Regions from separate parts of the Amycolatopsis sp. H20-H5 genome, predicted to be linked through region 2. Evidence: predicted binding sites of a transcription regulator. Region 2 holds the regulator's gene; the other holds the start of a gene.
The links. The regulator HspR, encoded in region 2, represses chaperone genes until heat shock. The targets are predictions, from matches to a motif close to ANNTTGAGTNNNNNNNACTCAANNT.
Positions count from the first base shown of each region.

Region 1: lon (endopeptidase La) is a predicted target of HspR. The motif match lies at 8,423-8,447, and genes of this name have one in related genera.

Region 1 is NZ_JAYMZS010000020.1:30,255-40,719, reverse strand. It holds gene QMK34_RS14665 (NtaA/DmoA family FMN-dependent monooxygenase) at 1-1,163, shown strand, start outside; gene rfbA (glucose-1-phosphate thymidylyltransferase RfbA) at 1,168-2,049, opposite strand; gene QMK34_RS14655 (sialidase family protein) at 2,121-3,266, opposite strand; gene QMK34_RS14650 (PASTA domain-containing protein) at 3,412-3,852, opposite strand; gene QMK34_RS14645 (hypothetical protein) at 3,985-4,677, shown strand; gene QMK34_RS14640 (hypothetical protein) at 4,687-4,989, shown strand; gene QMK34_RS14635 (YajQ family cyclic di-GMP-binding protein) at 5,085-5,576, opposite strand; tRNA gene QMK34_RS14630 (tRNA-Tyr) at 5,694-5,774, shown strand; gene lon (endopeptidase La) at 6,004-8,406, opposite strand; gene QMK34_RS14620 (SAM-dependent methyltransferase) at 8,598-9,449, opposite strand; gene QMK34_RS14615 (GNAT family N-acetyltransferase) at 9,503-10,444, opposite strand.
Region 2 is NZ_JAYMZS010000013.1:36,118-46,582, forward strand. It holds gene QMK34_RS10020 (hypothetical protein) at 1-620, shown strand, start outside; gene QMK34_RS10025 (alpha/beta hydrolase) at 645-2,180, shown strand; gene dnaK (molecular chaperone DnaK) at 2,332-4,203, shown strand; gene grpE (nucleotide exchange factor GrpE) at 4,200-4,928, shown strand; gene dnaJ (molecular chaperone DnaJ) at 5,025-6,194, shown strand; gene QMK34_RS10045 (heat shock protein transcriptional repressor HspR) at 6,200-6,625, shown strand; gene QMK34_RS10050 (DUF305 domain-containing protein) at 6,732-7,304, opposite strand; gene QMK34_RS10055 (lytic polysaccharide monooxygenase) at 7,289-8,047, opposite strand; gene QMK34_RS10060 (dienelactone hydrolase family protein) at 8,220-8,909, opposite strand; gene QMK34_RS10065 (globin domain-containing protein) at 8,981-10,156, opposite strand.

The sequences.
Region 1 (10,465 bases), on a different contig from region 2:
AGATCCTCGATTCGGACGTCGTCGGCAGGCCGAACACCACCACGGTCCTGGCCGCGCTCTCCGCGGTCACCACCCGCCTCGGCCTCGCCGGAACGCTGTCGTCGACGTTCAACGAGCCCTACGAGGTCGCTCGCCAGGTCGCCAGCGTCGATCACCTGTCCGGGGGACGCGCGGCGTGGAACGTCGTCACCTCGCCGGACGCCTTCACCGGCCAGAACTTTCGCCGCGGCGGCTTCCTCAAGCGCGAGGACCGCTATCAGCGCGCCGAGGAGTTCCTCGCCACCGTGCGCGAGCTCTGGGACAGCTGGGCGCCGGACGCGCTGGTGGGGGACAAGGAAAACGGCGTGTTCGCCCGGCCCGGCCACTTCGTCCACAGTGGACCGCGGTCCGAGGCGGGTTTGCCAGCCGAAGGCCCATCGGCACAGTTCGACATCCGCGGCGAGTTCACCCTGCCGCGCACCCCGCAGGGCCAGCCGATCGTCATCCAGGCGGGTGACTCCGACGAGGGACGCGAGTTCGCCGCGAAATCCGCCGACGTGATCTTCAGCCGCCACGGCACCCTGGAAGACGGCCAGGCCTTCTTCCAGGACGTCAAAGGACGTCTCGCCGCGTACGGCCGCGAGCACAGTGAACTGCTGATCATGCCCGCGGCCACCTTCGTGCTCGGCGACACGGCCGCCGACGCGGAGGAGCGCGCCCGCGAGATCCGCTACCAGCAGGTTCGCCCGGCGACCGCGATCCAGTTCCTTGAGCAGCTGTGGAGCCGGGACCTGTCCGCCTACGACGCCGACGGCCCGCTGCCCGAGGTCGACCCCGACCCCGACGCGGAGCCGCTGACCTGGGGTCGCGTCCGGCACGAGAAGGACCCGGTCGCCACGGCCGCGAAGTGGCGCGCGATCGCGGAGGAGAAGAAGCTCTCGATCCGCGAGCTGGTGATCGAGATGACCACGCGGCAGCAGTTCGTCGGCACCGCGAGCGGGATCGCCGAGACGATCGACGACTACGTCCAGTCGGACGCGGCCGACGGCTTCGTGCTCGTCCCGCACCTGACTCCGGGCGGGCTGGACGAGTTCGTCGACAAGGTCGTCCCCCACCTGCGGGAACGCGGCGTTTTCCGGACGGACTACACCGGCACGACGCTGCGTGAGCACCTGGGCCTGTAAAAGCTCAGCCGGTGGCGCCCTTGGTGCGGGCCACCGCCATCAGGTACTCGCCGTAGCCGGACTTCGCGAGCTTGGCGCCCAGCGCGAAGCACTGGTTCGCGTCGATGTACCCCATCCGCAGCGCCACCTCTTCGAGGCACGCGATGCGGACCCCGGTGCGGTGTTCGAGCACCTGGACGAACTGGCCGGCTTCGAGCAGCGAGTCGTGCGTCCCGGTGTCGAGCCAGGCGAAACCGCGCCCGAGGTCGACCAGCTGCGCGCGGCCGCGGCGCAGGTAGTCCATGTTGACGTCGGTGATCTCCAGCTCGCCGCGGGGCGAGGGCTTGAGCCCGCGGGCGATCTCGATGACCTCGTTGTCGTAGAAGTACAGGCCGGTGATCGCCTTGTTGGACCGGGGGTTGGCGGGCTTCTCCTCGATCGAGATCAGCCTGCCGCCGGCGTCGACCTCGCCGACGCCGTAGCGCTGCGGGTCCTTGACCGGGTAGCCGAACAGCACACAGCCGTCGAGGCTCGACACCGCGTCGTGCAGGCGGGTGGAGAAGCCCTGGCCGTAGAAGATGTTGTCGCCGAGGACCAGCGCGACCTCGTCGTCGCCGATGAAGTCCGCGCCGATCACGAACGCCTCGGCGAGACCGTTGGGGCTGGCCTGTTCCGCGTAGGAGAGGCTGAGGCCGAACTGGTCGCCGTCACCGAGGAGCTTGCGGAAGTTCGGCAGGTCCTCGGGGGTGGAGATGATCAGGATCTCCCGGATCCCGGCGAACATCAGCACCGAGATCGGGTAGTAGATCATCGGTTTGTCATAGACCGGCAGCAGCTGCTTGGACACCGCCTGGGTGATGGGATGGAGGCGCGTTCCGCTGCCCCCGGCCAGCACGATGCCCTTCATGCACACTCCCGAACCTCGCCCGACGACCCGACAGGTTCACCCTACCGGTGGCTACTCGAGAGCCGGTCGACTCAGGAGCTGGGGCCCTTGCCGAAGTAGGCCTTGCAGCCCTTGTCGTACTCGGTGGCGACCTCGAGCACGTTCTTGCCGTCGTCGACCGGCAGCAGCGTCGAGCTGTAGTTGGGGCAGAAGTTGTTGTAGATCCCGTTGATGCGCACCGGCGCGGGCAGCTCGTACCAATTGCCGGAGCCGAGGTTGTCGTTCGCGAGCAGCGTCTGGCCGTTGCCGGGCTGGGCAACGCCGTCGGCGTTGGTGTAGATCTGCCCGACCATCATCAGGCGTACCCCGTTCGGGCCACCGGGGAACAGCGTCACGGTCTGTGCGTGCTGGAAGTAGTTGCCGGTCGCGGTGACCACCCTGGTGCCGGGGTCGGCGGGGTTGCCCCAGTTCGCGCCGTCGGGGGAGATCTTGAAGTACGGGTCGCAGTAGCGGTCGCCGAAATTGCAGATCTCGTAGGCGAAGTACGAGCGGCCGTCGGGGAGCTTGCGGATGTTCGGCATGCCGGGGCGCACCCGGTCCGGCGGGATGGCCAGCATCAGCTGCTTGGTGCCCCAGCTGGCCCCGTCGGTCGACGCGACCCGGTTGATCACCTGGGCGTACTTCGGCGCCTGGCTCTCGTCGGCGTAGCTGAGCCAGAGGGTGCCGCCGTTGTCGATGTTGAACTCGGGTTCCCAGACGCCGTCGTGGTTGTGCGACTGCGCGGGCTCGGCGAGGAACGACCAGGTGCGCCCGCCGTCCTTGCTGGCCCAGACCTTGATGCCGATGCGGCGGGCGGCGCCCGCGTCCTGCCGGTAGCTGGCCGCCCACAGCAGCGTGCCCGCGCGCAGCCGCCCGACCCGCTGGGGCAGCTCGAACAACGTGCCGCAACACTCGCCGAGCGCGCCGTCGGGGTCGCGCACCTCACCGATCTTCTGGAACGACGCGCCCTCGTCGGTGCTCTCCATGACCGGGGTGAACTTGCCACTGGCGTCTTCGCTGGTCAGCGCGGCGACGATGCGCCCGCGGTAGCCGGGCGTGTATTCGAGGCGGAGCAACCGCGCGTACGAGCCGTAGCCGGGCACGAGCTGCTGGCGTTCAGCCGCCGACGCGGGAGCGAACAGCGCCGCGATCACCGTCAGTGACATCAGCAGCGCGAGACGACGGGTGAAACGGCGCATACTGTGGACCTTCCTCACGGCAACCGGCCGATTACAGCACAGCGGATTCCGTGGTGGCCGAGGCTCGCGTACGCCGATAGCGAGAACCCCGCTTTCGGGTTACCTCAGGCAACCCGTTCGAGATTTGGTAGCCGTCAGTGACCGCCTAGTTGTCCGTGTACTTGATCGCGGTCAGCGTGATCACCGTGTCCGGCGCGACCTTCGTCCCGGCCGAGGGCGACTGCCCGGTCTGGACCCAGTTCCGGTCGAGGATCAGCGCCCGGCCGAGGCCCTTGCCGTCGACCTCGCGCAGGTTGTAGAGCCCGGCCTTCTGCATGGCGTTCTGCGCGTCCTGGTGGTTCATCCCGGAGACGTCCGGGACGGTGATCAGCTTGGCCGCGGGCGCTGTGGGGGCCGTGGGCGCTGTGGGGGCTGCGGGCACCGCCGTCGCCGCGGTGCTCGCCTGCTGGGCCGCCGAGGTCTCCGAGGTCTCCGACGTCGTCGAGGTCCCCGACGTCGTCGAGGTCCCCGATCCGGGTGAGCCGCAGGCGCCCAGTGCCGCGAGGGTGAGCAGGAAACCGGCCGTGTACCGCGCGATTCTTGCCATACCGGAATCATCGGCCCAGCGCGGGCGAGTGTTTCCGAAACCACTCGAACGGTGTGCGAAAATCGTCCGGGATGCGCCGATCGTCCGGCGCTCGAGGGGGATTCGGTGAACACGCGGAGTAAAAGCCTGCTCATGACAGGCGCGGTCGCGCTGTCGGTGCTGATGGCGGCCACCGGCTGTTCGTCCGGCGCGCGCGAAGGCCACGGCCGCATCGTGCACGCTGCGGCGGGCTCGGGTGACATCCCGCACGTCCCGACCGCCCCACCGTCACCGACCTCGACTCCGCCACCGGCACCCCAGGCGCCGGAGACCCATTCGGGCAAGGGCAACGCCGAGGTCGCCATCACGTGGCCCGACCGGATCGGCTTCGTCACCTTCGAATGCCCGAAATGCGGGTCCAACGTCATGGTCGACTCGGACGGCGGCGACTACGGCCTGGTCAACGCGATCGGCTCCTACAAGGGCACCCACTGGCTCAACTCCCTGCCGGGCCACCCCGCCACGAAACTCACCGTGCGCGCGACAGCCGACTGGACGTTCACGATCGCCGACGGCCGCGACCTGCCCGTCGCCGAGCCGGGCAAGACTCTTTCTGGCACCGGCGACGCCGTGGTGTCCCTGCCGGGCAAGACGGCGACGGCGGAGATCACGGCCAAGGGCAAGGGCCATTTCTCGGTGATGCTCATGCCCGCCGATCACACGGCGTACACGTCGCTGCCGGTCAACACCTCCGGCGGCGACGGCTACCACGGAACTGTCCCGCTCGCCGGTCCCGGCCTCCTGCAGCTGGACGCCGACTCGTCGTGGACCATCACCCCGGCGTAGTTTTGCCCGATGGACCCAGCCGAGGAACCTGACCTGGACCAGCTGCGCGCGCAACTGCGCGAGTCGGAGGAGACGAGCGCGAAGAGCAAGCAGATGCTCGAGGACACCGAGGGCGCGGAGCTCATCCGCGACCTCCAGGAGGCGATGGCGAAGGCCATCCTCCTCGGCCGCCCCGACATCGCCAGGAAAACCGCCGCGACCCTGGCCGAGCTGCAGACGGCCGAGAAGGAACTCCGGCTGCGAGAAGAGCTTTCGTCCGCCGCGAGGCACGAGGCCCAGACCCGGCTCTCGGACTTCCAGAACCGCGACTGACTGCCCCTGAAGGCCACCTTGACGGCGTCTAACGCCGTCAGGCCCGTCGCCGACGAGGCGACGGGCCTTTTGAAGACACAGTGGCCTTCAGGGACCTACCGGTAGTTCGTAAACTGCAGGGCGATCTCGAAGTCCTTGCCCTTGAGCAGCGCGATGATGTCCTGCAGCTGGTCCTTCTTCTTGCCGGACACCCGCAGCTGGTCGCCCTGGATCTGCGCCTGGACGCCCTTGGGACCCTCGTCACGGATGAACTTGGCGATCTGCTTCGCCTTGTCCGACGCGATGCCCTGGACGATCTTGCCGCTGACCTTGTAGATCTTGCCCGACAGCGCGGGCTCGTCGGGCTCGAAGGCCTTCAGGGAGATGTTCCGCTTGATCAGCTTCTCCTTGAACACCTCCACCGCCGCCAGCGCGCGCTCCTCGGTCTCGGATTCGATCGCGATGGCCTCCTCGCCCGACCAGTCGATCTTGGTGCCGGTGCCGCGGAAGTCGAACCGCGTGCCGAGCTCCTTGCTCGCCTGGTTCAGCGCGTTGTCCACCTCCTGGCGATCGACCTTGCTCACCACGTCGAAAGAGGGATCCGCCACGTGTTCTCACACCTCGTACTCGCTCGTCAGAAGCCTTCACCCTAGCCCTGGGCCACCCCGTCGACCGGCCCGCCACGGCGTTGGGTATTCTTTCTGACGGCTGGTTCGCCCAGCCACGGCGAGTTGCCCGAGCGGCCAAAGGGATCTGACTGTAAATCAGACGCGCAAGCTTCGGGGGTTCAAATCCCTCACTCGCCACACCACGAACGCCCCCGCTCAGCGGGGGCGTTTTCCGTTCCCGCAACCAGAACCCCGAAACTGTCGGACCCCCTCGCTAGCGTCGGGCATCCGGGGAAGGGGGATGACCGTGGCGTTCAGGATCGATCTGACGCTCGACTGCGCACAGTCGACGAAGCTGGCCGAGTTTAAACGAGCGAAGGGCCCTTACTCGCAGCCATCGCGAAGAAGGGCTCTTCGGCCAGTTTGCTTACGCGGCCTGTGGCACCGGTGTCGACGCCGGGGTCAGCGCCAGCTCCAGGACCTCGCGCACGTTCGCCACGGCGTGGACGTCCAGCTGTGCTAGCACTTCGGCGGGCACGTCGTCCAGGTCGGGCTCGTTGCGCTGCGGGATGATCACGGTCTTCATCCCGGCCCGGTGCGCCGCGAGCAGCTTCTGCTTCACGCCGCCGATGGGCAGCACGCGCCCGGTCAGCGACACCTCACCGGTCATCGCGACGTCCGACCGCACGACCCGCCCGGACAGCAGCGACGCCAGCGCGGTGGTCATCGTGACGCCCGCCGACGGGCCGTCCTTCGGCACCGCACCCGCCGGGACGTGGACGTGGATCCCACGCTCCTTCAGGTCGCCGACCGGCAGCTCCAGCTCCGCGCCGTGTGAGCGCAGGTAGGAGAGCGCGATCTGCACCGACTCCTTCATCACATCACCCAGCTGACCGGTCAGGGTCAGCCCGCTCGCGCCGGACTCCTGGTCCGCGAGCGACGCCTCGATGTAGAGGACGTCACCCCCGGCCCCGGTGACCGCCAGCCCGGTGGCGACACCCGGCGTCGCGGTCCGCTGGGTCGACGCGGGCAGCGAAGACTCCGGCAGGTGCCGCGGACGGCCGAGGTACGTGTCCAGGTCGGCGGCGTCGATGTTCAGCGGCAGCTCGATCTCGTCCAGCGCGACCTTGGTCGCCACCTTCCGCAGCACCTTCGCGATGGTCCGGTTCGTGTCGCGCACGCCCGCCTCGCGGGTGTACTCGGCGGCGATCCGGCTCAGCGCCGCGTCCGTCACCTTGACGTCCTCGACGCCGAGGCCCGCCCGCTCCAGCTCACGCGGGAGCAGGTGGTCGCGGCCGATGGTCACCTTCTCGTGCTCGGTGTAGCCGTCCAGCGTCACGAGCTCCATCCGGTCCAGCAGCGGGCCGGGGATCGTCTCGAGCGCGTTGGCCGTGGCCAGGAACACCACGTCCGACAGATCGAGCTCGACCTCGAGGTAGTGGTCGCGGAACGTGTGGTTCTGCTCCGGGTCCAGCACTTCGAGCAACGCGGCCGTCGGGTCGCCGCGGTAGTCGGCGCCGACCTTGTCGATCTCGTCGAGCAGTACCACCGGGTTCATCGACCCGGCCTCCTTGATGGCGCGGACGATCCGGCCGGACTGCGCGCCGACGTAGGTGCGCCGGTGGCCGCGGATCTCGGCCTCGTCCCGCACACCGCCGAGCGCCACGCGGACGAACTCGCGGCCCATCGCCTTCGCGACCGACGCGCCCAGCGATGTCTTGCCGACGCCGGGAGGGCCGACCAGCGCGAGCACCGCGCCCGAACGCCGTCCGCCGACCGGGCCGAGGCCCGCTTCGGCGCGACGCTTGCGCACGGCCAAGTACTCGATGATGCGTTCCTTCACGTCGGCCAGCCCGGCGTGATCGGCGTCGAGCACGTCACGGGCGGCGGCGATGTCGTGCACGTCCGTGGTGCGGTTGTTCCACGGCATTTCGAGGACGGTGTCGAGCCAGGTCCGGATCCAGCCGCCCTCCGGCGACTGGTCGGAGGTGCGCTCCAGCTTGTCGACCTCGGCCAGCGCGGCCTTCTTGACGTTGTCGGGCAGCTCGGCGGCCTCGACGCGGGCACGGTAGTCCGTGTCCTCGGCGGTGCCGTCCAGCTCGCCCAGCTCCTTGCGGATCGCTTCGAGCTGGCGGCGCAGCAGGAATTCCTTCTGCTGCTTGTCCATGCCCTCCTGGACGTCCTTGCGGATGGTGTCGGTCACCTCGAGCTCGGCCAGGTAGGCGCGGCTCCATTCGAGGGCCTTCTCCAGCCGGGCGGCGACGTCGAGGGTGCTGAGCAGCTCGAGCTTCTGCTCGATGTTCAGGTACGGCGCGTTGCCGGACAGGTCGGCGATCGAGGACGGGTCCTCGACCTGCTGGACGGCGTCGATCAGCTGCCAGCCGCCGCGCTGCTGGAGCACGGAGATCACGACGGACTTGTATTCGGAAGCGAGCTTGGTCGCCTGCTCGCCGGAGACCTCGGGGGCGTCGTCTGCGTGGACCCAGCGGGCGGCGCCGGGGCCGTCGGCGATCCGGCCCACCACGGCGCGGCCGGTGCCGCGCAGCAGGACGGCGGCCTTGCCACCGGGCACGCGCCCGATGCGCTCGACGGTCGCGATGGTGCCGAATTCGGCGTACTCGCCGTCGACGCGGGGGACGATCAGGACCTCGGCCTTGGCGGCCGAGCCCGACCGGATGCCGGGGAAGGACGCCGTGCTCGGCGTGTTGGCCTGCGCGGACTCCACCGCGGCTCGCGTCTCGGCGTCGGTGAGGTCGAGCGGCACGACCATGCCGGGCAGCACGACGTCGTCATCGAGCGGGAGGACGGGCAGGAGGCGGGTGTCGGTCATCTGTGCACTCCTCGGGTAGTTGAGTCTGCCTAGCTCAACTCTCCGATCGACCCGTTTGTTTCCGCTGGAGTGTTCACCCTGAGCGAAGCGGTCCCAGGCCCCCAAACATCCGAGCTAAATCCGTAGGTCACCGCAAAAACCTGACAGTTAGCCCGATAACTGTAGGTGCACTGGCGCAGACATCGGAGGTGTCAGGAGGGGCGTTGGGCGACGGCGCACCAGGCGAACGGCCGGGCCCCGGCCTCGATCGCGTTCGGCTTCCGCACCGGCCGCCAGTCGGGCAGGTGCGTGATCCCGGGTTCGAGCAGCGGCCAGCCGCCGAACAGCGCCTGGAGCTCGTCGCGGTCACGCAGCCACACCGGGTTGCTCGTTTCGCGGTACTGCTCGACGAACCACTGGATCCCGGCGAGCGCTTCGCCGGTCGCGGAGCCGTAGCTCATGTGCGAGATCGCCAGCCAGCTGCCGGGGACCAGGGCGTCGCGGTACTGCGCGACGATGCCTTCCGGGTCGTCGTCGGGGCCGACGAAGTGCAGGACGGCCATCATCAGCACGCAGACCGGCTTGTCGAAATCGATCAACCGCTTGGTCTCGGCGTGCCGCAGGATCTCCTTCGGCTTCCGCATGTCCGCCTGGACCAGCGCGGCCCAGTCGGTCGCGTCCTGGTCCTCGAGGATCAGGGTCCCGTGCGCGGCGGCCACCGGCTCGTAGTCCACGTAGATGACGGTCGCGCGCTCGTCGGCGCCGAGTTCGTCCATGATCACCTCGTGCACATTGCCCGCCGTCGGCACGCCGGAGCCGAGGTCGATGAACTGCCGGATGCCCGCCTGCAGCGCCGCCCGGACCGCCCGGTTCATGAACTCCCGGTTGTGTTTCGCGCCCGGCTTCACCCAAGCCCACTGCTCTTCGACGCGACGGCCGAACTCGCGGTCCACCGCCCAGTTGTGGCTGCCGCCGAGGTACCAGTCGTAGATCCGCGCCGCGGACGGCTTCTCGGTGTCCACGCCTTCGGGCGCTTTGGGCGCGGCGTCATCACTGTGGTTCACGTTTTCTCCCCGAGCTCTCGACCTTGCCGCCAGCGTAGCGAGCGGCACGCCGGTCAACGGCGGACGGCGGGCCTCCGCTGCCAGTACGTCCAGAGCGGCCGGTAGCCCTGCGCGTACCAGAACGGCGTGGACCGCGGATTGGCCAGCGCGTGGTGCAGCAGGACGACGTCGGCGCCGGCCTCATCGAAGACCTGGTGCGCGTGCGCGGTGAGCGCAGTGCCGACGCCGGTGGAGCGCGCGGCTTCGGCCACAGCCAGTGACGATAGGTAGCCGACTCTGCCCGCCGCCACCCGGTCGCTGATCCAGCCCGTTTCACCCGGTAACTGCACGTGTATGAGGCCGAGGGGCTGGCCGTAGAGCTCGGCGATCCACATCCTCGGCTCGTCACGCGCGAGCAGCGCACTCTGTTCGGTGGTGATCAGCTGCTCGGCGTTGTCGCGCAGGGTGACCGTGCCGAACTGGGCGTCGTACCGCTGCAACTCCCACTGCAGGTGCACCACGGTGGGCAGGTCACCGGGTTCGGCCGGGCGGATGCAGACCCCGGGCGTCGTGGGCGGACCAGCGCCGAGCCGGTCGGCGGGGCGCGCGGCGATGACCAGGACGGGCGCGAAACCGTGCCGGAGCAACTCCGCCGCGCCCGCCGAATCGCGGCTCGGCCGCGCCACGACGGCCGCGGCCTCGAGGTCGCCAGGTGTCGCCCTCATCCGGAGGTGTTCATCCCATTGGGTGAGTACTGCGCCGAAGGCTTCTTCCGGTTCGGTGCCGCACAGCTGGACGTCGAGCCGGTGCTCGACAAGCGTTCGCCAAAGGGCCACCGGGGAGTCCCCGGTGATCTGGGTGCGGGTCGCGAACCCGGCTGCCGCGGACTCGCCGGCGGTGGCGGTGAGCCACTCGCCGGCCGCGGAATCGGGCTCCGGTGCAGGTGATTCGGGCAGCAGCGCGTCGATCGTGGCCAGCCGCGCGGAGTGCGCGGCGGCGATCGCCTCGGTCGTCATCGCCCCATTGAAGCGCCTTCG
Region 2 (10,465 bases):
TCACCGTGGCGGGCTGCACCGGGCTCGGCGTGCAGACCTCGACGGTGCACGACGGCCAGCCGATCACCCAGCCGGTGACCGCGATCCGGCTCGACATGGCCGTCGGCGAGGTCCACGTCCGGGTCGAGCCGGGCGCGCCGACCTCGTTCCGCCGGGACCTCACCTACCACGTCAAGAACCCGGGCCCGACCCACCGCGTCGAGAACGGCACGCTGGTGCTGGCCGGCTGCGGTGGTGACTGCGGGGTGAACTACGACGTCGTCGTGGGCGCCGACCTGCCGATCCTCGGACATCTCGGCACCGGCAAGGTGACCGTCGAGGGCGCGGCGAAGGTCGAGCTGAACCACGAGGTCGGCGACACGACCGTGCTGCGCGTCGACGGCCCGGTGCAGGTCACCACCGCCACCGGCAACGTCGAGATCGGCCTGGCCAAACCGGACAACGTCCGCGCCGACCTGCAGGTCGGGGAGCTGACGGTGACCGTGCCGAAGGCGAGCTACCAGGTGAACCCGAAGGCCGGGACGGGCCAGGCGAACGTCGATTTCGCCAGTGATCCGGCGGCCCCGCACCACCTCGACCTGACCACCGGCACCGGCAAGATCACCGTGCACGGCGCCTGATTCTCGGCCACCACAAGGGGAATGATGTCCTGGAACCACCGTGGTCGGGCGCTGCTCGCGTCCGTGTCGCTGTCGCTGTCGCTGTCGGTGTCGCTCTTGCTCCCGCTCGCCGCGCTGCCCGCGTCGGCCGAACCGGGCTTGGCATGGCGGCCCTGCCCGACGCGGTACTCGCCGACCGCCCAGTGCGCGAGCGTGACGGTGCCCATCGATCGGGGTAACCCGGATGGGGGCACACGCTTCGCGTACAGGAAGGGCGCAGTCACGTTGCCGCTGGTGCGGCTTCCGGCCGAGGACCCCGCGCACCGCATCGGCTCGCTCCTGACCAACCCCGGCGGGCCCGGTGGCTCCGGTGTCGACGTCATTTCCTATGGCGGGCAAGGCCTCGCGCTGCAGACACCCGAGCTGGCCGAGCTCCGCAAGCGGTTCGACGTCATCGGCTTCGACCCTCGTGGCGTCGGGCACACCACGCCCGCGATCACCTGCGACCCGAAGAAGCTGTACGACCCGGCGGTGAACCGGTTCCCCGCGTCGCGCGCGGAGTACGACGCGCTGGTCGCCCACAACCGTGCCGCGGGTGAGGACTGCCTCGCCCGCACCGGTCCCCTGTTGTCGCAAGTGGACACTCAGAGCGCGGCGGAGGACATCGAGTCGATCCGGGTGGCGCTCGGCGAGTCCAGGATTTCCTGGCTCGGCGTCTCGTACGGCACCGAGCTGGGCGCGGCGTACGCGGCGAAGTACCCCGGACGGCTTCGCGCGATGGTCCTCGACGGGGCTGTCGACCACTCGCGGCCGACCCGGCGCTCGATCCTCGAGGAGGCCGCGGCCACCGAGGACGGCCTCCTGCGGTTCGTGTCGTGGTGCGCCGGTTCCGGCGAGTGCGCGATGCGCGGCCAGGACGTCCTCGCGAAGTACGACGCCCTGCTGAGCGCGCACGGCGTGCCGTCGTCCCAGCTCGGCCGCGACGCCACCCCGGACGAGCTCGCCGCGGGCTTCTACGGCTACCTCTATGTCAAGGGCTTCTGGCCACTGCTGTCCCAGGCGCTCGCCCAGGCCACCTCCGCCACGCCGGACGCCTCCGGGCTGACCGGCGCGGCGCAGTTCTTCTCCCCGAGCTACGCCGCCTACCGCGCGGTCGGCTGTCACGACAGCCCGGCGCCGTTCACCGGACCGGTGGACATGCGGGTGATGGGCGAACTGCTCAAGACCGCCGCGCCGCACAGCTGGCGTTACTCCGAGTTCTGGGACTTCACGAGCGGGTGCACCGGCTGGCCGATACCCGCGAACAACCCGCCGCACGCGCGGCCCGTCCGAGGCAGCGTGGGGATCCTCGTGGTGGGGAACACGCACGACCCGTCGACGCCGCTCGTCTGGGCGCGCGGGCTGGCCGCGGACATCCGAAACTCGACGTTGCTGATCAACGACGGGGACGGTCACACCGGGCTGCTCAACTCTCCGTGCGTCCGCGCCGAGGAGGCGAAGTACCTGGTGAGCGGCATCATACCGGCTCCGGGCACGTCTTGTGCCGACTCTCGGGAACAAGCCGCGGCACCCGCTCGTTGACCCGATACGAAGGTTGAGCGCACCCGGCTCAAGTCTGGCTTGACGGGTCCCGTACCTTCCGGATAGAACTTGCGTGGACCCGGCTCAAGGCTGGGTCCGCGAAGACCGAGAACAGAAGCAGCATCAGCTGTCTACACAGGAGGAAAGCACCATGGCGCGAGCGGTCGGCATCGACCTCGGCACGACCAACTCGGTCGTAGCCGTCCTTGAGGGCGGCGAGCCGACGGTCATCGCCAACTCCGAAGGCTCCCGGACCACCCCGTCCATCGTCGCGTTCGCCAAGAACGGCGAAGTGCTGACGGGACAGCCTGCCAAGAACCAGGCCGTGACGAACGTCGACCGGACGATCCGGTCCGTGAAGCGGCACATCGGCACGGACTGGAAGACCGAGATCGACGGCAAGTCCTACACGTCGCAGGAGATCAGCGCCCGGGTGCTGATGAAGCTCAAGCGCGACGCCGAGGCGTACCTTGGCGAGGAGATCACCGACGCGGTGATCACCGTCCCGGCGTACTTCGAGGACTCCCAGCGGCAGGCCACGAAGGAAGCGGGCCAGATCGCCGGCCTGAACGTCCTGCGCATCGTCAACGAGCCCACCGCGGCCGCGCTGGCGTACGGCCTGGACAAGGGCGAGAAGGAACAGACCATCCTGGTCTTCGACCTCGGTGGCGGCACGTTCGACGTCTCGCTGCTGGAGATCGGTGAGGGCGTCGTCGAGGTCCGCGCGACCTCCGGTGACAACCACCTCGGTGGTGACGACTGGGACGAGCGCATCGTCACCTGGCTGGTGGACAAGTTCAAGGCGTCCAGCGGCATCGACCTGACCAAGGACAAGATGGCGCTGCAGCGCATCCGCGAAGCCGCGGAGAAGGCGAAGATCGAGCTGTCCAGCTCGAACAGCGCCGGCATCAACCTGCCGTACATCACGGTCGACGCGGACAAGAACCCGCTGTTCCTCGACGAGCAGCTCTCCCGCGCCGAGTTCCAGAAGATCACCTCGGACCTGCTCGACCGCACGAAGGCGCCGTTCACCAACGTCATCCGTGACGCGGGCATCCCGGTCGGCGAGATCGACCACGTCGTGCTCGTCGGTGGTTCCACCCGCATGCCTGCCGTGTCGGACCTGGTCAAGGAGCTGACCGGCGGCCGCGAGCCGAACAAGGGGGTCAACCCGGACGAGGTCGTCGCCGTCGGCGCCGCACTGCAGGCCGGTGTGCTGAAGGGCGAGGTCAAGGACGTCCTGCTGCTCGACGTGACCCCGCTTTCGCTGGGCATCGAGACCAAGGGCGGCGTGTTCACCAAGCTCATCGAGCGTAACACCACGATCCCGACCAAGCGCTCGGAGATCTTCTCCACCGCGGACGACAACCAGCCGTCGGTGCAGATCCAGGTGTTCCAGGGTGAGCGCGAGATCGCGTCGCAGAACAAGAAGCTCGGCATGTTCGAGCTGACCGGCCTCCCGCCCGCGCCGCGTGGCGTGCCGCAGATCGAGGTCACCTTCGACATCGACGCCAACGGCATCGTGCACGTCCTCGCGAAGGACCTCGGCACGAACAAGGAGCAGTCGATGACGATCACCGGTGGCTCCGCGCTGCCGAAGGACGACATCGAGCGCATGGTCAAGGACGCCGAAGAGCACGCGGAAGAGGACAAGGTCCGCCGCGAAGAGGCCGAGACGCGCAACCAGGCCGAGACGCTGGTCTACCAGACCGAGAAGTTCGTCAAGGACAACGACGACAAGCTCCCCGACGACCTGAAGGCGAAGGTCTCCGAAGCGATCGACGAGTCGAACGAGGCGCTCAAGGGCACCGACTCAACCAAGATCCGCGAGTCCATCGAGAAGCTGAACACCGCTTCGCAGGAGCTGGGCACCGCGTTGTACGCCAACGCGAACGCCGCTCAGGCCGGTGCCGAAGGCGCTCCGGGCGCTGAAGGTGCCGCGGGCGCCGGTGCCGATGGCGCGAAGGCCAAGGCTGATGACGTGGTGGACGCGGAGATCGTCGACGAGGACGAGAAGAAGTGAACGAACGCCATTCAGCACCCGAGGGCCGGGGCCCGGAGGAGCCGGTGGTCGTGCGGGATCGGCGCAGGATCGATCCGCTGACCGGCCAGGTTCGCGAGGTACCGGAGCCGGACGGGGCAGCCGAGTCAGTGGTCGTGGAGGAGCCCGTGACACACGCGGGCCCCTCGCTCGGCGAGTCCATTGTGGACGAGTCGGTCACGGCGGTGTCCGAGGTGGAGAAGCAGCTGGCGGAGCGCACCGCCGACCTGCAGCGGATTCAGGCGGAGTACGCCAACTACCGCAAGCGGGTCGAGCGCGACCGCGAGGCCGTGGTCGTCGGGGCGAAGGCGACGGTGGTCAACGACCTGCTGCCGCTGCTCGACGACCTCGAGCGGGCCGAGCAGCACGGCGACCTCACCGGAGCGTTCAAGGCCGTCGGCGAGAAGCTGGTCAGCGGCCTGCAGCGGGCCGGGCTCGAGTCGTTCGGCGCGGAGGGCGAGCCCTTCGACCCGAGCGTTCACGAGGCCGTGCAGCACAGCACCTCGCCGGACGTGGCGGGCCCGACGGTCACCATCGTGATGCGCCGCGGCTACCGCTTCGGCGAGCGGGTGCTGCGGGCGGCGCTGGTCGGGGTCACCGACCACGAGCCTGGCGTCGCACCGGTGGACCCGCCCGTCGGCGGCGAGCTGCCGATCGACGTCGAGTTCATCGATGCCGAGTCCAGTGATGAACGCCACCAGCAGTAAGCGTTCAACGGCGAAGGCCTCGCTTTCGCAGGTCCCGTCCTGGCGACGTGATCGCGGAAGCGCGCAAGGTCGCGATAAGAGAGGAGGAGACGTTCAGTGAGTGCCAGAGAGTGGATCGGTAAGGACTTCTACCGTGAGCTGGGCGTCTCCTCCGACGCCACACAGGACGAGATCAAGAAGGCCTATCGCAAGCTGGCGAAGGAGAACCACCCGGACGCCAACGCGGGCGACGCCGCCGCGGAGAACAAGTTCAAGGCTGTCTCCGAGGCTTACGGCGTGTTGTCGGATTCGGCCAAGCGCAAGGAGTACGACGAGGCTCGCCGCCTCTTCGGCTCCGGCGGCGGGGGTTTCCCCGGCGGCGCTGCCGGCGGGCCCGGCTTCGACGTCGGCGACATCTTCGGCCAGGCGAGCGCTCAGCAGCAGGGCGGTTTCGGCGGGCTCGGCGACATCCTCGGCGGGTTGTTCAACCGCCGCGGTGGTGCGGCCGGAGCCACGCCGAACCGGCCGCAGCGCGGCGCGGACGTGGAGACCGATGTCCGGATCGACTTCGTCGAGGCGGTCAAGGGCGCGACCCTGCCGCTGCGGCTGTCGAGCCCGGCGACGTGTTCCACCTGCGGCGGCAACGGTGCCAAGCCGGGCACTTCGCCGCGCACCTGCCCGGCCTGCAGCGGGTCCGGGCTGGTCAGCCGCAGTCAGGGCGCTTTCGCGTTCTCCGAGCCGTGCCGTGATTGTCGTGGCCGGGGTCAGCTCATCGACGACCCCTGTCCCGAATGCGGTGGCGAGGGCATCAGCAGCCGGATCAGGACGCTGACCGTCCGGATCCCGCCGGGCGTCAGTGACGACCAGCGGATCAGGCTGGCAGGGCAGGGCGAGCCGGGCCGCGGCGGCGCGCAGCCGGGCGATCTGTACGTCCGCGTGCACGTCGCCCCGCACGCGACGTTCGGCCGGTCCGGGCTGGACCTGACACTGAGCGTGCCGGTGTCGTTCACCGAGCTCACCCTCGGCGGCACGATCACCGTGCCGACGCTGGAGGGCAAGGTTTCGCTGAAGGTGCCACCGGGCACGGCGAGCGGCCGCGTGCTGCGCGTACGTGGCAAGGGCATCGTCAAACGCGACGGCGCGACGGGCGACCTGCTGGTCACCCTCCAGGCGGCCATACCGTCCAAAGTGGACGACAAGGCGCGTGAGGCCCTCGAGGCCTACGCCGAGGCGATGGCGGGCAACGATCCGCGACCCGAGATCACTGAACTGCTCGAAGGCAGGTGAGTGTGATGTTCGGCGGTCCTCCCCAAGGTGCCGACGAGGACACCCCGGTGTTCGTCATCTCGGTGGCCGCCCAGCTGTCCGGCCTGCACGCGCAGACCCTCCGGTCCTACGACCGCCAGGGTCTCGTGTCGCCGGGCCGGACCTCGGGCGGCGGCCGCCGGTACTCGATGCGGGACATCGCGCTGCTCCGCGAGGTGCAGCGCCTCTCGCAGGAAGCCGGCGTCAATCTGGCCGGAATCAAGCGCATCATCGAGCTGGAGAACCAGGTCGACGCCCTGCAATCCCGCCTCGCCGAGCTCACCGAGGAGGTCGCGGCCGCCTACGCCGCGGCCGAACACGCGGCAGCGGCGGTCCACGCCTCCTACCGCAAGGACCTGGTCCCCCTGCGGCACCAGACCGCCCTGGTCGTCTGGAAGCCCAAACGCCGCTGACCCACCCCTCCTCCCACGTGAGCCGACCCGCACCTCCCGAGTGTCATGAAAGGGTCTTTCCGGGCAAAAAGTGTCCTGAAAGACCCTTTCATGACAGTCCGGGAACCTAGGTCGTGAAGGCGAGCAGCTGCTTGATCTCGGCCGTCCGCGACTCGAAGATCCGCTTCGCGAGCTCCTTGGCCTGAGGGTTCACGCCTTCGGCCGTTTCGGTTTGCGCCAACTCGACCGCGCTGTGCTGGTGGCCGGTCAGCACGTCGAGGTACCGGCGCTCGAACTCCGGCCCGGCCGTCTTGGTCAGGGCGCCGACCAGGTCTGGGTCCGTCATCCGCATCCCGCCGTGGGCGGTGTGCGCCTGCGGATCCGGGTTCGCGGCCGTCGGCCGGTGCCAGTCGGTGAGCCAGTGCTTCATGTCCGAGATCTCGGACTCCTGGGTCACCTCGATGGCGGCCGAAAGCTCCTTCACCGCCGTCCTGACATCGTGGTCGCGGGCCAGTTGCACGATCAGCACGCCCTGCTCGTGATGGGGGATCATCATCTGCAGGAACATCACGTCACTGTCGTTGAACGCCGGCGCCGTGACCGTCGAACCCGCCGTCGTGCCGCCGGTCCCGCAGCTGGCGACAGTCAGCAGACCGGCGGCGAGGGCGACGAGCAGCCTGAGCCTCACACCTTCTGCCACAGAGCGGGGGTGTTCGGCGGCTCCCAGCCGGTGATCGCGGTGTGCGGCTGGATGCATTTGTACGTCGAGCCGCCGTAGGTCACCTGGTCACCAGCCTTGTAGGCGGTGCCCGCCGCCCAGGTGCCGCCGGTCGGCGGATTCGTCGTGGAGGTCGGCGGCGTGGTGGAGGTCGGTGGTGGGGTCGTCGTTGGTGGGGTTGTTGGTGGGGTCGTCGGGCCGCCGCTACCGATCTGCAGGTCGACGCAGGAGTAGAACGCGTTGGGAGTGTCGGCGATGTTCCAGATGGCGAGCAGCTTCTGCCGTCCGGTGAACCCGCCCATGCTGATGGTGTGCGAGACGGTGGCGCCCGGCTGCTTGCCGCCGTCGTTCACCAGCCCGACGCGGGTGTTGCCGATGTAGTACTCCCAGGTGCTGGTCGCGTGGCGCGCGGTCAGCACCCAGTTGAACGTGACCGTGCCGCCGACCGAGGCGGCGGGCCAGTTCTTCGACTCGTCGTTGAGCTGGGCGAACTGCGGGAGCCCGCCGTTGCAGCTCCGCAGGCCCTTAGGCCCTTCGACGCTCTGGGGTTCGTAGATGATCGAGCCGCAGTTCGAGACGGCGCCGGAGGCGCAGTTGGCCTGGCGGCTCGGTGGGGATGAGATGTATCCGTGTGCGCTGGCGGTGGCGGCGGGGAGGACGACCACGGCGATGGGGGCGAGACATGCGCCCACCGCGGCGGCGATGAACTTACGCTTCAATCTCATGACGGCTCCAGAGGTGGAACAACGTTGTTCCGGAAAGGGGAGCGGTTAACCACGTGAGGATTTCACCAGGTGAATGGTGGTCTAGACCATAAGTCGAAACGGGCACATCGGTCAAGAATTCCCGGCGGTCACGGTACTTTCGTCGCGCGACTTTCGTTGTGAACCGGACGGGCTAGCCCAGGTGTTCGCCGAAGAAGGCCAGCACCCGGCGCCAAGCGTCCTCGCTCGACTCGTGGTGGTAGCCGGTGCCGGTGATCTTCAGCAGGGTGTTCACCGGGCCGGGTTTGATCTTGTTGGCGAAACTGTGCCCGGCGTCCGGGTACTCCTTGACGTCGTGCGGGATCCCGCGTTCGGCGAGCTTCGTCTCGAGCTTGGCTGCCGCGCCGCGCAGCGCGAGGTCCTTCTTCCCGAAGCTCGCGACGACCGGGCAGGCATTGTCCAAAATGGACATATCGCGGGGCAGGATGCCGTAGTAGGGCGCGGCCGCGTCGAACTCGCGGGACGCCGCGACGAGGGTGAAGCCGCCACCCATGCAGAAGCCGACGATGCCGACCTTGCCGGAACTGTCCGGACGCGACGCCAGTAGCTGCCGCGCGGCCTCGATGTCGTCGAAGGCCAGACCGTCCCTGGCGAAGAGGTCCTTGAAGACCTGCTTCACACAACGGATACCGCCGCGCGAGTACATGTTGGGACTCAGCGCGAGGTAGCCCTCGGCGGCGAAGCGATCGGTGATGTCCCGCGCGTCCTGGCTGAGCCCGAACGCGTCGTGGATGATCACCACCGCCGGGTGTGGACCCTCCCCCGCGGGCTCCGCGAGGTAACCGCCGATGGTGCTGCCCGCGACCGGAATCCGAATCTCCATCACCCGAGCCTAACCACTCACCCCCGTTCCCGCCCCCACGCGTGGCGGCACGTGGATCACGGGTGGGTGGGTCAGTCGATGGTGAAGGGGTCGTACTTGATGCGCTCGAGGTCGGTGCCGATGGCGAGGAGTTTGGCGATGGTCGCGCGGATCATCGGGGGCGAGCCGGACACCAGGACGTCGTGATTCTTCCAGGCGCCACGCTGGGTGACGGCGGTGGCGAGCGAGCCGCGGTCGCCGCCAGGGACGGTGCCTTCCTCGGTCACCGGGGTGACCGTCAGCCAGCTCGCCGTCGTGGCCAGCCGCCGGAGGTCTTCGAGCGCGTAGAGGTCTTCGGGCTTGTGCCCGCCGAAGAACAGGTGCACCGACGGGTTGCGCTTCCAGCGCGAGAGCTCGTCGAGGATCGAGAGCAGCGGGGCGATCCCGGTACCGCCGCCGACCATCAGCAGTTTGCGCGGGCCCGTGTGGTGCACGGACAGCGCGCCCATCGCGGGCCCCAGCCGCCAGGTGTCACCCGGCCGGGTGTGGTTGACGATCGCGCGGGACACCCAGCCGCCCTCGACCGCGCGCACGTGGAACTCCAGGGTCCCGTCGTCATGCGGCGCGGTGGCCGGGGACAGGTAGCGCCACAGGCGAGGCCGTTGCGGGACCTCGACGCTCACGTAGCCACCCGCGCGATGGGGCAACGGCACCTCGGTCCGCACGCGCACGACGGCGATGTCCTGGCTGAGTTTCCGGTGCTCGATCACCTTGGCCGTCCACGACGCGGGCCCGGTTTCGGCGGCCGCGGCGTCGCACATGGTCTTCGCGATGATCCCGTACGCGGCTGTCCACGCCGCTTCCACCTCGGGGGTCCACTTGTTCTTCAGAAAACGTTTCAACGCCGCGATCAGCGCGACCCCGACGGCGTCGTAATGCCTGGCCAGCACGTCGAACTTGCGGTGGTCCCGGCCGAGCTGGCCGAGGAAGGTGACCAGCTCGTCGGGCCGGTCGACCATCTGCACGACGTAGACCAGCGCGCGCAGCAACCTGCTGCGCTGCAAGGACATGTTGATCGGGAACAACGCGCGGGTGTCCGGGGCGACGCAGAACAGCACTCCGTAGAAGTACTGGGACAGTTCGTCCGCTTTGGACTCGACGGCGGCGAAGCTCTCCCTGATCAGCCGCACCAGTTCCCGATTGTCCTCAGGTGGCGGGGCGGCCGGGGCAGGGCTGGGTGGGCGGTCGTGTTTCAGTTCGGCAGTCATCGGTGAACGGAGTTCTCCAGTCGTACCAGGCGATAGTGCTCTTGCCCGGGTCGCGGGTGTGCGGGCCGTCCCCCGACGAGTGTCCGACTGTAGGCCCATTCCTCGTTAGTGGCCCCGAATTCGCGGACTACCGCTCGAACGGAGCAAGGGAATACATCGAGTCAACTGCCCTTGGCGCTGCGTGAATGCCGCCAGAAGACGATCTTGGGAAGCGCCGTTTCTGTTCTGTACCAGCGGTTTTACGACATCGCGGCGCAGTGTTACAGGTCTTCTCAATTATTCTCGGGCGGTACTTTATAGCCCGTTTGA